Regions from separate parts of the Comamonas sp. FUJ_7 genome, predicted to be linked through region 2. Evidence: riboswitches for the same ligand, from Rfam matches in the RefSeq annotation. Region 2 holds a riboswitch; each other region holds the start of a gene.

Region 1 (3,269 bases), on a different contig from region 2:
CAGCGGGTCGCTGTTGGCCAGCGAGGGGTCGTTGCGCAGGTCTTCGTTGACTTCAACGATTTCACCGGTCACGGGCATGTATACGTCTGCAGCGGCCTTGACGGACTCGACCACGCCGGTCACGTCGCCGGCCTTGAAGATGGTGCCGACGGCGGGCAGATCGACAAACACCACATCGCCCAGTGCGTCTTGTGCGTGGACGGTGATGCCGACAATCGCGGCATTGGTGTCAGCGGCGTTGATCCATTCGTGTTCTTTGGAATATTTGATGCTCATGCAAAGCTCCAGATGGGGAATTCAGGGATTCGGAGGAATCGGGGTTGTGTTGGAGAAAGGTCCAGCCCGCACTTTAGCGGCGTTCTGAGTGCTGTTGGGCAAACTGGCCGCTCTCATGCGCGGCGACAGACCTAGCCACGGTAGTAGTTGGTGGGCACAAAGGGCATCTCAGCAACCTTCATGGGCACGGGCTTGCCGCGCACCAGGGCAAAGATTTCGGTGCCTACGGCCGCATAGTCGGGCGCCACATAAGCGATGGCAATGGGCTGGTTGAGAGTGGGGCTGAGCAGGCCGCTGGTGATGTGACCTATATGCTGGCCGTCCATGTTTTCAAGCACCGCAGGCTCGCGCACGGGAGTGCGTTCCTGTGCAAGCAGGCCAACGCGCTTGCGCGTCAGCTGCTGCGGATTTTGTAGCTGCTCCAGCACGATGGCAGCGCCGGGAAAGCCTGCTTCGCGTGCACCGCCGCTGCGTCGCACTTTCTGGATGGCCCAGTTCAAAGCGCCTGCGACAGGAGTGGTCGTGGTGTCAATATCGTTGCCGTACAGGCACAGACCCGCTTCAAGGCGCAGCGAGTTGCGGGCACCCAGGCCGACGGGGGCGACTTCGGGCTGGGCCAGCAGCGTCTCGGCAAAGGCTTGTGCCACATGGGCGGGCAGGGAGATTTCAAACCCATCCTCGCCCGTATAGCCGCTGCGCGTGATGTAGAACGCATGGCCTTGCCAGTCAAAGTAGTTGCCGGTCATGAAGACTAGGGCGTTGACGCTGGGGATCAGTCTTTGCAGCGCTGTCACGGCCTGAGGGCCTTGCAGTGCCAGCAGGGCGCGGTCGGGCAGGGGCACGACTTCGCAGCGCTGACCGATGTGTTTCTGGATATGGACCATGTCGGCCACCTTGCAGGCACCGTTGACGATGAGGAACAGGTCGTCGCCCCGGTTGACGAACATCAGGTCGTCCAGAATGCCGCCTTCTTCATTGAGCAGCAGTCCGTAGCGCTGCTTGTGCAGGCCCAGGTCAATGACATCAACGGGCATCAGCGACTCAAGAGCTGCCGCTGCATCTAGCCCGCGCAGCAAGAGCTGGCCCATGTGGGAGACATCGAACAGTCCTGCCGCCTTGCGGGTGTGCAGATGCTCGGCCATCAGCCCTTGCGGGTATTGCACAGGCATGGAATAACCGGCAAACGGCACCATGCGCGCGCCCAGCTTCTGGTGCAGGTCGAACAAAGGTGTGGTTAGCAGGTCAGGCGAGGTTGCAGCAGTCACAGGCAAGCGCTCCGGTTATTCAACCCATATGAGTGGCCCTGCATGACGGCTGCCATGCGCGGCGGGCTTGCCTTGCTGTCCGCTTTACCTGAGAGATTCACTGCCGCAGTGATGTCGGGCAGTTTGCTCCTTCGGTGGATGCAGGCGCACCATGAAATGGCGGCTCACATCTCTCTCCAGCAAGGAACGCTGGCAGCTTGTACGCCGCGCAGCGCTTGTCAGTCCTTTTGCCTGAGCGTTTGGATGGACTGGCCATCTGCGCCTTCGGCGGTGCCGGGCGGCTGGGGCCGCTGGCACTCTCTCCTGACGCAGGCAATTCTAGCGGTGCATCACGGGCCTGCACCACCGCAATTTGCAACTTCTGGGGTTTTCGATAGGGCCCAGGAGTGGCTGTTACTGCTTCTTGAAGATCAGGTCGTAGGGCTGCTCGAAACAGGTGGTGACAGGCTGGCCATTGCGCAGGGCGGGCGTGAAGCGCCAGCGGGCAAAGGATCTTTCGATGGCTTTGATGATGCGTGGGTCGGCATCCTCAGGCTGATAGATCTTGCGGCCCATCTTGCCTTCGGGCGTGACTTCGAACTGATAGACCACTTTGACCAGTGCCCCCTCGGGATACCAGTCAGGGTCGATACGGACATTGGAGGAGGTCTTGATCTTGGCGGGTGTGTCGACTTGACTGGCGGGCGTGCATTCAGCAAAAGGCTTGCGGGTCTGATTGCCGGTGGTTGAGCAGGCGCTCAAAAAGACGACGCTGAGAGCGGTGGCAAGTAGTGCGAGAGGTTGGAGTGGGTGGCGGGTCATCATGCTTCGATTGTGCTGGCAAACATTGCATGGGCATTGCTGCGTTGTCAGGCTGGACGGTGCGACACTCTGACTTCGACAAAGGTGACAAAAGGAGTGTGGGCCATGAATCCCATGGTTGGAAATCTGGAAAAGCTGCTGGCTCAGGGCAAGGATGGGGCGCTGCTGCGCTATACGCTGGGCAAGGCTTATGCCGATGAGGAGCAGATGGGCATTGCACGAGAGCATCTGCTGCAGGCGACGGCGCTGGATGCCAGCTACTCGGTGGCCTGGAAGCAGCTGGGCAAGGTGGAGCTGGCGTTGGGCGATGCGCAGGCGGCGCGTCATGCCTGGGAGCAGGGACTGGCTTGCGCACAGGCCAAGGGGGATTCGCAGGTCGTCAAGGAGCTGCAGGTGTTTTTGCGCCGTCTGGACAAGCAGGTCGCTTCAGATTGAATACTCCTGAAAAAATAGCTTCCAATGCTTGCTGAACAAGCGCTGGAAGCTATTTTTATATGAAATTTCAGTAGCGACTAATGCGCGCCGGCTGCAGCATCGGCCCCTGAGCTGTGGGCGGCAGGGCGCTTGGTGAACCAGATCAGCACGATCAGGCTGAGGAACATAAAGGACGAGGCCAGAAAGATATCGTCCGCCGCAAGGGTGAAGGCCTGCTGGTCGATCAGCCGGTTGATCTGGGCGTAGGCCTGCTCGGCGCTCATGCCAGCGGCCTGCAGGTTTTTGACCGTGACAGCAAAAGTGCCCTGGCCCTGCACCAGCAGCTCCGTCAGATGCGCGTGGTGCATGGAGGCCCGGTTTTCCCACAGTGTGGTGGCAATCGAGGTGCCCATGGCGCCGGCCGTAATCCGCACAAAGTTGGACAGGCCCGCAGCGGCGGGAATGCGATCTGGCGATAGACCGCTCAGTGTGATGGTTGTCAGCGGGATGAAG
Region 2 (3,269 bases):
GCAGCTTTCATTTTGGTAGCTGTATCACTTCACGATCAGGCGCTGGCGGTGGTCAGCGTGGGCGGGCGGGGCTGCTTGCTGGCGCTGCCCATGGACTGAAGAACCACGTTGCCAATCATGTCGGCGGTAATGGCAGACAGCGTCCAGCCCAGGTGGCCGTGACCGGTGTTGTAGAACACGCAAGGCTTGTTGCCGGGGCCCACGCGCGGCATCAGATTGGGCAGCATGGGGCGCAGGCCCGCCCAGGGCACGACGCTGCGCGTGCTGATGCCCGGAAAGCACTGCTGCACCCAGTCAATCAGCGGGCGAATGCGGTCGGCGCGAATGTCCTTGTTGTAGCCATTGAACTCCGCCGTGCCGGCCACGCGGAACCGGTCTTGGCCCAGGCGGCTGGTGACCAGCTTGGTTTCGTCGTCCAGCAGGCTGACCACGGGGGCTGCTGCCTGGCTGGCCTCATCGAGCAGGTTGACGGTGATCGAGTAGCCCTTGACCGGGTAGATATTGACGCTGTCGCCCAGCTGGCTGGCCAGTGCACGGCTGGCCGTGCCGGCGCAGACCACCATGGCATCGAAAGTGGACGTCACCTCTTGTTGATCCTGGCGCACGGTGACGCTGGCCTGTTTGCCGTTGCTGGCAACCGACACGATCTCCTGGCCGTAAAGGCATGTCACGCCCAGTCTTGCGCAGGCGGCGGCCAGGCCGCTGGTGAATTTGTGAATGTCGCCGGTGGAGTCGCTTTCCGTGAAGTAGCCGCCGTAGTAATTGCCCGACAGCGTGGGCTCGATGGCATGCATTTCTTCGGGGGTGACGGCACGGCGCTCCAGGCCGCCCTGGGCCAGCAGTTGCGACACCCGGCCCGCATGCTCGAAGCCGGCGCGGTCACGATAGATGTGCAGGATGCCTTGCTTCTTGAGATCGAAGTCGATGCCCTCTTGCTCGGCCCAGCTGAACAAATGCTCGCGCGCCGCAACGGCCAGACGCGCCGTCTCCACGGTGTTTTTTTCGTAGTGGGGAATGGCAGCAAGAAACTGGGTAAACCACGACAGCTTGTGCCAGCTTGGCTTGGGGTTGAGCAGCAGCGGTGCATCGCTCTTGAGCATCCATTTGAGGCCCTTGACGATGGTGGACCAGTGCGTCCACACCTCGGCGTTCGATGCCGAGAGCTGGCCGCCGTTGGCGAACGAAGTCTCCATGGCCGCGTAACGCTGCTTTTCGAACAAGGTGACGGAAAAGCCGCGGCGTGCGAGGGCATAAGCGGTGGTCACGCCCGTGATACCACCACCGATAACGGCGATTGTTTTCATGATTCAGATTCCAGATGCGTCAAAGGGTGGAGTTCCCGCGCAATATGCGCAGCAAACGCCCCCTCTGTTCTGGACCTGAGAGATTCACGAGGCTGGGCGCTGGTTGCGCCGCTCGCTTGCTCCTTCGGTATGCCCGGCGGACGATGACGTCCGGACATTCTTCAGAGTGTGTATCAAAGCGATGCCGATCCTTTGGCCTGAGAGTTTCCGGGGCGGTTGCTCCTTCGGCGCTGCCGGCGCAATGTTGGCGCTGCAGTCTCTCTCGGCATTGCTGGGCTGAAAGCCTGGGCGCCAATGTAAGAAGAATGCAGTTGGCGGGCTATACGGGTTTGCCAGAGGCGGCTGGCAGATCACGCTGCTTGGTGAAGCCCCATTCATGAATTTGATAGCGATTGCCGCTTGCCAAATGTTGGTCTTGGAGTAATTTGATCTTGAATCGAAAGAAATGCATGCGCATGCTGCTTTCATTTTCATAGTGATCTGGGCTGTCAAGTGCGTGTGATCAGCCCCAGAGTCCACCCCCGCATTGATGGGCCGGCGCATGACGGCGGGCGGATTTGGGCAAAATGCCATCTTTGCCTGTCAGTGGGCCCGGTGATATCTCCGCCTGGCCATTGAAGCACCCGACCGGGGTAGCTGCCGAGATCGAATGCCGCTGGCTTATCCGCCACAGCGCTTTGCTTTCATGGCTTTGTTCCTTTGTCCCTGTTGCCTGCGATCCTTTGCGTGATCGCTTTTTCGCGTTGCCGTCTGGCAGCGCTTGTGGGATGGCTGGGTGGTCTGTCTGAATGGGCGCAAACCATTAAAACAAGACATATGTCTCAACCCAACGCAAACCATCAGCCTGCGCCGCTGACTGGTAGCAGTGACAACAACACGCAGCCCCAGCTGCACCGGGTGCTCAAGCAGCGCCACCTGAGCATGATTGCCATTGGCGGCGCCATTGGCACCGGCCTGTTTGTGGCTTCGGGCTCGGCCATCGCCCAGGTCGGCCCTGGCGGCGCGGTGCTGACTTATTTGCTCATTGGCATCATGGTGTACTACATCATGACCAGCCTGGGCGAGCTGGCGGCCTTCATGCCGGTGGCCGGCTCTTTCTCGACCTATGCCTCGCGCTATGTGGATCGCGGCTTTGGCTTTGCATTGGGCTGGAACTTCTGGTTCAGTTGGGCCGTGGTGGTGGCCGTGGATCTGGTGGCCTCGCAACTGGTCATGGCCTACTGGTTCCCCGATGTGCCGGGCATTCTCTGGAGCGGCCTGTTTTTGCTGCTGATGGTGGGGCTCAATGCGTTTTCCGCGCGTGGCTTTGCCGAGGCCGAATACTGGTTCGCTCTGATCAAGGTGGTGGCCGTGGTGGCGTTTCTGATCACCGGCGTGCTGATTCTGTTCGGCATCATCACGTCGGGCCATGTGCCCGGCTTTGAGAACTGGACAGTGGGCGAGGCGCCTTTTGTGGGCAACTTCGCCACCTTTGTAGGCGTGGCCATGATCGTGGCCTACTCCTTCCAGGGCACGGAGCTGGTGGGCGTGGCGGCGGGCGAATCCGAGAACCCGCGTGAGAACGTGCCGCGCGCGATTCGTCAGGTGTTCTGGCGCATTTTGCTGTTCTATGTGCTGGCCATCATCGTCATCGGTTTTCTGATTCCCTATACCGATCCGCAGCTGCTGCGCACCGAGGTGGCGGATATTGCCGTGAGCCCGTTCACACTGGTGTTTCAGCACGCGGGCCTGCTGTCGGCGGCCACGGTGATGAATGCGGTGATTCTGACTTCGGTGCTGTCGGCTGGAAATTCGGGCATGTATGCGGCCACGCGCATGCTCTACAACATGGCGACCGAAGGCAATGCGCCGCGCATTTTTTCGCGCCTGACCAAAAACGGCGTGCCACTGATTGCCTTGATCGGCAGCACCTTGATTGCCAGCCTGTGTCTGCTTTCTTCGCTCTACAGCCCGCAGGCCGTCTAT
Region 3 (3,269 bases), on a different contig from region 2:
CAAATGGACGGATGAGCAATTGATTGATTTCATGCTCCAACACCCCATCCTGATCAATCGTCCGATAGTGGTCACCCCTATGGGAACCCGGCTGTGCCGTCCCTCGGAGGCCGTACTGGAGATCCTCCCTCAGCCCCAACAAGCTGCATTTTCCAAAGAAGACGGTGAAACCGTCATTGACTCGAAAGGCCAACGAATTGGCAAGCTCTGACCTCCCCAACATCGATGAACAGGTATTTGAAAAACCTAGCCTCGAAGGCTTGTTGCCTCAAAAACGTGCAACCCACGCGCCGCGCATTCTGCTGTTGTATGGCTCGGTTCGTGACCGCTCCTACAGTCGACTGCTGACCGAAGAGGCTGCGCGCCTTCTGCGCAAGATGGGGGCCGAGACAAGAGTCTTCGACCCGCGCGGCCTGCCGCAGCCGGATGGCGCCCCTGATGACCACCCAAAGGTTAAAGAGCTGCGTGAGCTGGCTCTATGGGCCGAGGGCATGGTCTGGACATCTCCTGAGCGCCATGGTGCGATGAGCAGCATTCTCAAAGCGCAGATTGACTGGATTCCTTTGTCCGTTGGCGCGGTGCGACCAACGCAAGGCAAGACGCTGGCGGTAATGCAAGTCTCGGGAGGCTCCCAGTCCTTCAATGCAGTCAATCAAATGCGTGTGCTGGGTCGCTGGATGCGCATGATCACCATCCCCAATCAATCCTCCGTTGCGAAGGCATTTGCAGAGTTCGATGAGGCAGGCCGGATGAAGCCCTCTTCATATTACGAGCGGGTGGTAGACGTGATGGAAGAGCTGGTCAAGTTCACGCTGCTGACGCGAGACTGTACGAACTATCTGGTGGATCGCTATAGCGAGCGCCGTGAAAGTGCCGAAGAACTGTCCAAACGGGTCAACCAACGCAGTATTTGAGCGATACGGGCGGGCTGACACCACACTTTTGACTGAAAACTCAGCAGCAGCTTTTCTTATTTTCGGCAGACTGCTTAGGGTCGCTGACTGCCATCTCAAATACAGCCATCAAACACCCAAAGAAGCCATCCTGCATTCGGTATCGCCCCTTTTGCCCACGCCTGTGACTGAAAGTTCTTGGGGCTGGCAGTTGCACCGCAGAGTGCAACTGCATCGTCATCCAATCCGGGGCAACCTGTTTGAACGGAACGTCGAAGACGCGCAGTGAGTTTTGCCGCACAGCCCCAAGAGCTTGACGGCGCAGGACGCCCCGCAGCGAAGCGAAGGGGTCGTGGGCAGCAGGGGCCGGATCTTTGCCTACTTTCTGGCCACAGAAAGTAGGTCGGCAAGGCGAGCCGAGACCCGCCCTCAGTCCTTGGCAAAGGCATGGCATCAAAACAAAACCAAGAGCCAAACCAAGCTCAACGCCAATCACAGCAAGCGCAAGCAGCTATCAAAACCACCTTCAACAGCCACTGGAACAAGCGCCACACGCAGCACAACCGCACGCAAACCCGTACTAACCCGAACAAAGTCCCGGAAACTGACTAAAATCGCGCCCATCCTGCGGGAGAGCGGAACCTGTCACAGTTCCCGCCGAAGGCGCAAACTCCCATAATCGCTCAGGCAATCAGTACCGCAGGTGGGCCAGAAAAGGCCCGGATATCGCCAACTGGAGAGCAGCCCGCAACCACAAGTTCGCTGGGCTCACCGAAGGGGCAAGCATGACCGCCGCGAAGGTGCTTGTGCGCAACTCTCAGGTAAAAGGACAGCGGGAGAGGCAAGCCGGACACTCCTCGCTGATGTGAGTGGCTGGTCTATTTCAAGTGCCTTCATGCTGCCTTCTGTCTCTTTGCTGGATTCGTTCCAGACCTCCAATTTCACCGTCATGCTGGTCATCTATCTGGTGGCCATCACGGCGGAAGCCATGTCCGGCGCCCTGGCCGCAGGCCGGCGCAATATGGACATTTTTGGCGTGGTCGTCATCGCCTTTGTCACCGCTTTGGGCGGCGGCACCATCCGCGACATGGTGCTGGGCCACTACCCGATTGGCTGGACGCAGCATCCCGAGTATGTGTATCTGGTCATCAGCTTTGGCCTGCTGACCACGGTGATTGCGCGCCACATGGTCAAGCTCAAGCAGGTGTTTCTGCTGCTGGACGCCATGGGGCTGATCGCCTTCTCGCTGATCGGCTGCAATACGGCGCTGGAGCTGGGCTACCCCACCATCGTTGTCATCATGGCGGGCATGATTACCGGCATCAGCGGCGGCATCTTGCGCGACGTGCTGTGCAACCAGGTGCCGGTGGTCTTCCGCCGCGAGCTGTATGCCAGCGTGTCGCTGGCCGTGTGTCTGATGTTCCTGGGCCTGCGCTATCTGGAGGTCAGCTCCAACATCAGCACCGTGGTGTGCTTTGTGGGGGGGCTGGCCTTTCGTCTGGCGGCCATTCGCTTCAAGTGGCGGCTGCCGGTGTTTTCTTATCAGCAACGCTGGGAATAACTGGCAAGCCCCCTGAGGCGCTTTCGCGCCTTCCCCCGGAGGGGGACGACATCTTCGCTGCGCGGCGGCGCTTGCTGGATGTCTCTTGACTGGGGCAGCGCCGGTTTTTAGCGCTCTGCTCTGTTGAATTGATGTTTTTTGATGCCTGAAACTGTTCACCACCTGCTTGAAGGTATGGACCCTAACGCCCAGCAATGGCGTGTGCTGGAGACCGACTTTGCTTGCGGTCTGCGCTTTTTGCAGACTTGGGCGGCATGGCGGGCGCAACCACAGCGCAGCCGCATGCTGCATTTTGTGGGTTTGCTCAGCCAGGCCCCCTCGCTTGAAACTCTGTGCCAAACCTTGCCAACCAATGGCCCGCTGAGCCAGTTGGGCGAGCAGTTGTGTCAGCAATGGTGGGGACTGCTGCCCGGCATACACCGGCTGTCGTTTGAGCAAGGGCAGGTGCTGCTGACGCTGTATATCGGCGATACGCAGAATCTGCTGCGCCGCCAGCCGCCGCTGGCCGCCGACCATATCTGCCTGAGCAATGCAGACCCTGCCGACTGGAATGGCGATGCCCTCAAGAATCTGGCCCGCCATTGCCGCCGCGGCACGCTGCTGACAGCACCCGGTACGGCGCTGGCAACGGCTTTGGGCAAGCTGGGTTTCGAGCTGCTGCAGCAAGCAGCAACAACTGGCCTGCAGGCCCGCTACAACCCGGCGTGGGAGCCGCGCCATCGCCCCGATGGCTTTCCCGCACCGCTCGGCCAGCCGGGTCACTGTCTGGTGCTGGGCGCAGGTCTGGCTGGGGCAGCAGCCGCCGCCAGTCTGGC

The links. A riboswitch is a leader RNA that binds a small molecule or an ion and turns the genes downstream of it on or off. The one in region 2 is predicted to bind glycine.
Region 1: it holds a riboswitch for glycine, as region 2 does, so the genes downstream of both, gcvT (glycine cleavage system aminomethyltransferase GcvT) here and AC2I9W_RS04240 (D-amino acid dehydrogenase) in region 2, are expected to answer to the same signal.
Region 3: it holds a riboswitch for glycine, as region 2 does, so the genes downstream of both, AC2I9W_RS00060 (trimeric intracellular cation channel family protein) here and AC2I9W_RS04240 (D-amino acid dehydrogenase) in region 2, are expected to answer to the same signal.

What each region holds. Positions count from the first base shown of each region.
Region 1 covers NZ_JBXXZI010000001.1:346,653-349,921, forward strand. Annotated here, with positions in the region: gene gcvH (glycine cleavage system protein GcvH) at 1-276, opposite strand, end outside; gene gcvT (glycine cleavage system aminomethyltransferase GcvT) at 408-1,541, opposite strand; glycine riboswitch at 1,607-1,731, opposite strand; glycine riboswitch at 1,751-1,857, opposite strand; gene AC2I9W_RS01565 (energy transducer TonB) at 1,935-2,345, opposite strand; gene AC2I9W_RS01570 (hypothetical protein) at 2,448-2,777, shown strand; gene AC2I9W_RS01575 (DHA2 family efflux MFS transporter permease subunit) at 2,855-3,269, opposite strand, start outside.
Region 2 covers NZ_JBXXZI010000002.1:112,028-115,296, forward strand. Annotated here, with positions in the region: gene AC2I9W_RS04240 (D-amino acid dehydrogenase) at 36-1,304, opposite strand; glycine riboswitch at 1,359-1,479, opposite strand; glycine riboswitch at 1,480-1,579, opposite strand; gene AC2I9W_RS04245 (amino acid permease) at 2,121-3,269, shown strand, end outside.
Region 3 covers NZ_JBXXZI010000001.1:12,784-16,052, reverse strand. Annotated here, with positions in the region: gene arsC (arsenate reductase (glutaredoxin)) at 1-211, shown strand, start outside; gene arsH (arsenical resistance protein ArsH) at 198-914, shown strand; glycine riboswitch at 1,512-1,603, shown strand; glycine riboswitch at 1,617-1,736, shown strand; gene AC2I9W_RS00060 (trimeric intracellular cation channel family protein) at 1,789-2,454, shown strand; gene mnmC1 (FAD-dependent 5-carboxymethylaminomethyl-2-thiouridine(34) oxidoreductase MnmC1) at 2,596-3,269, shown strand, end outside.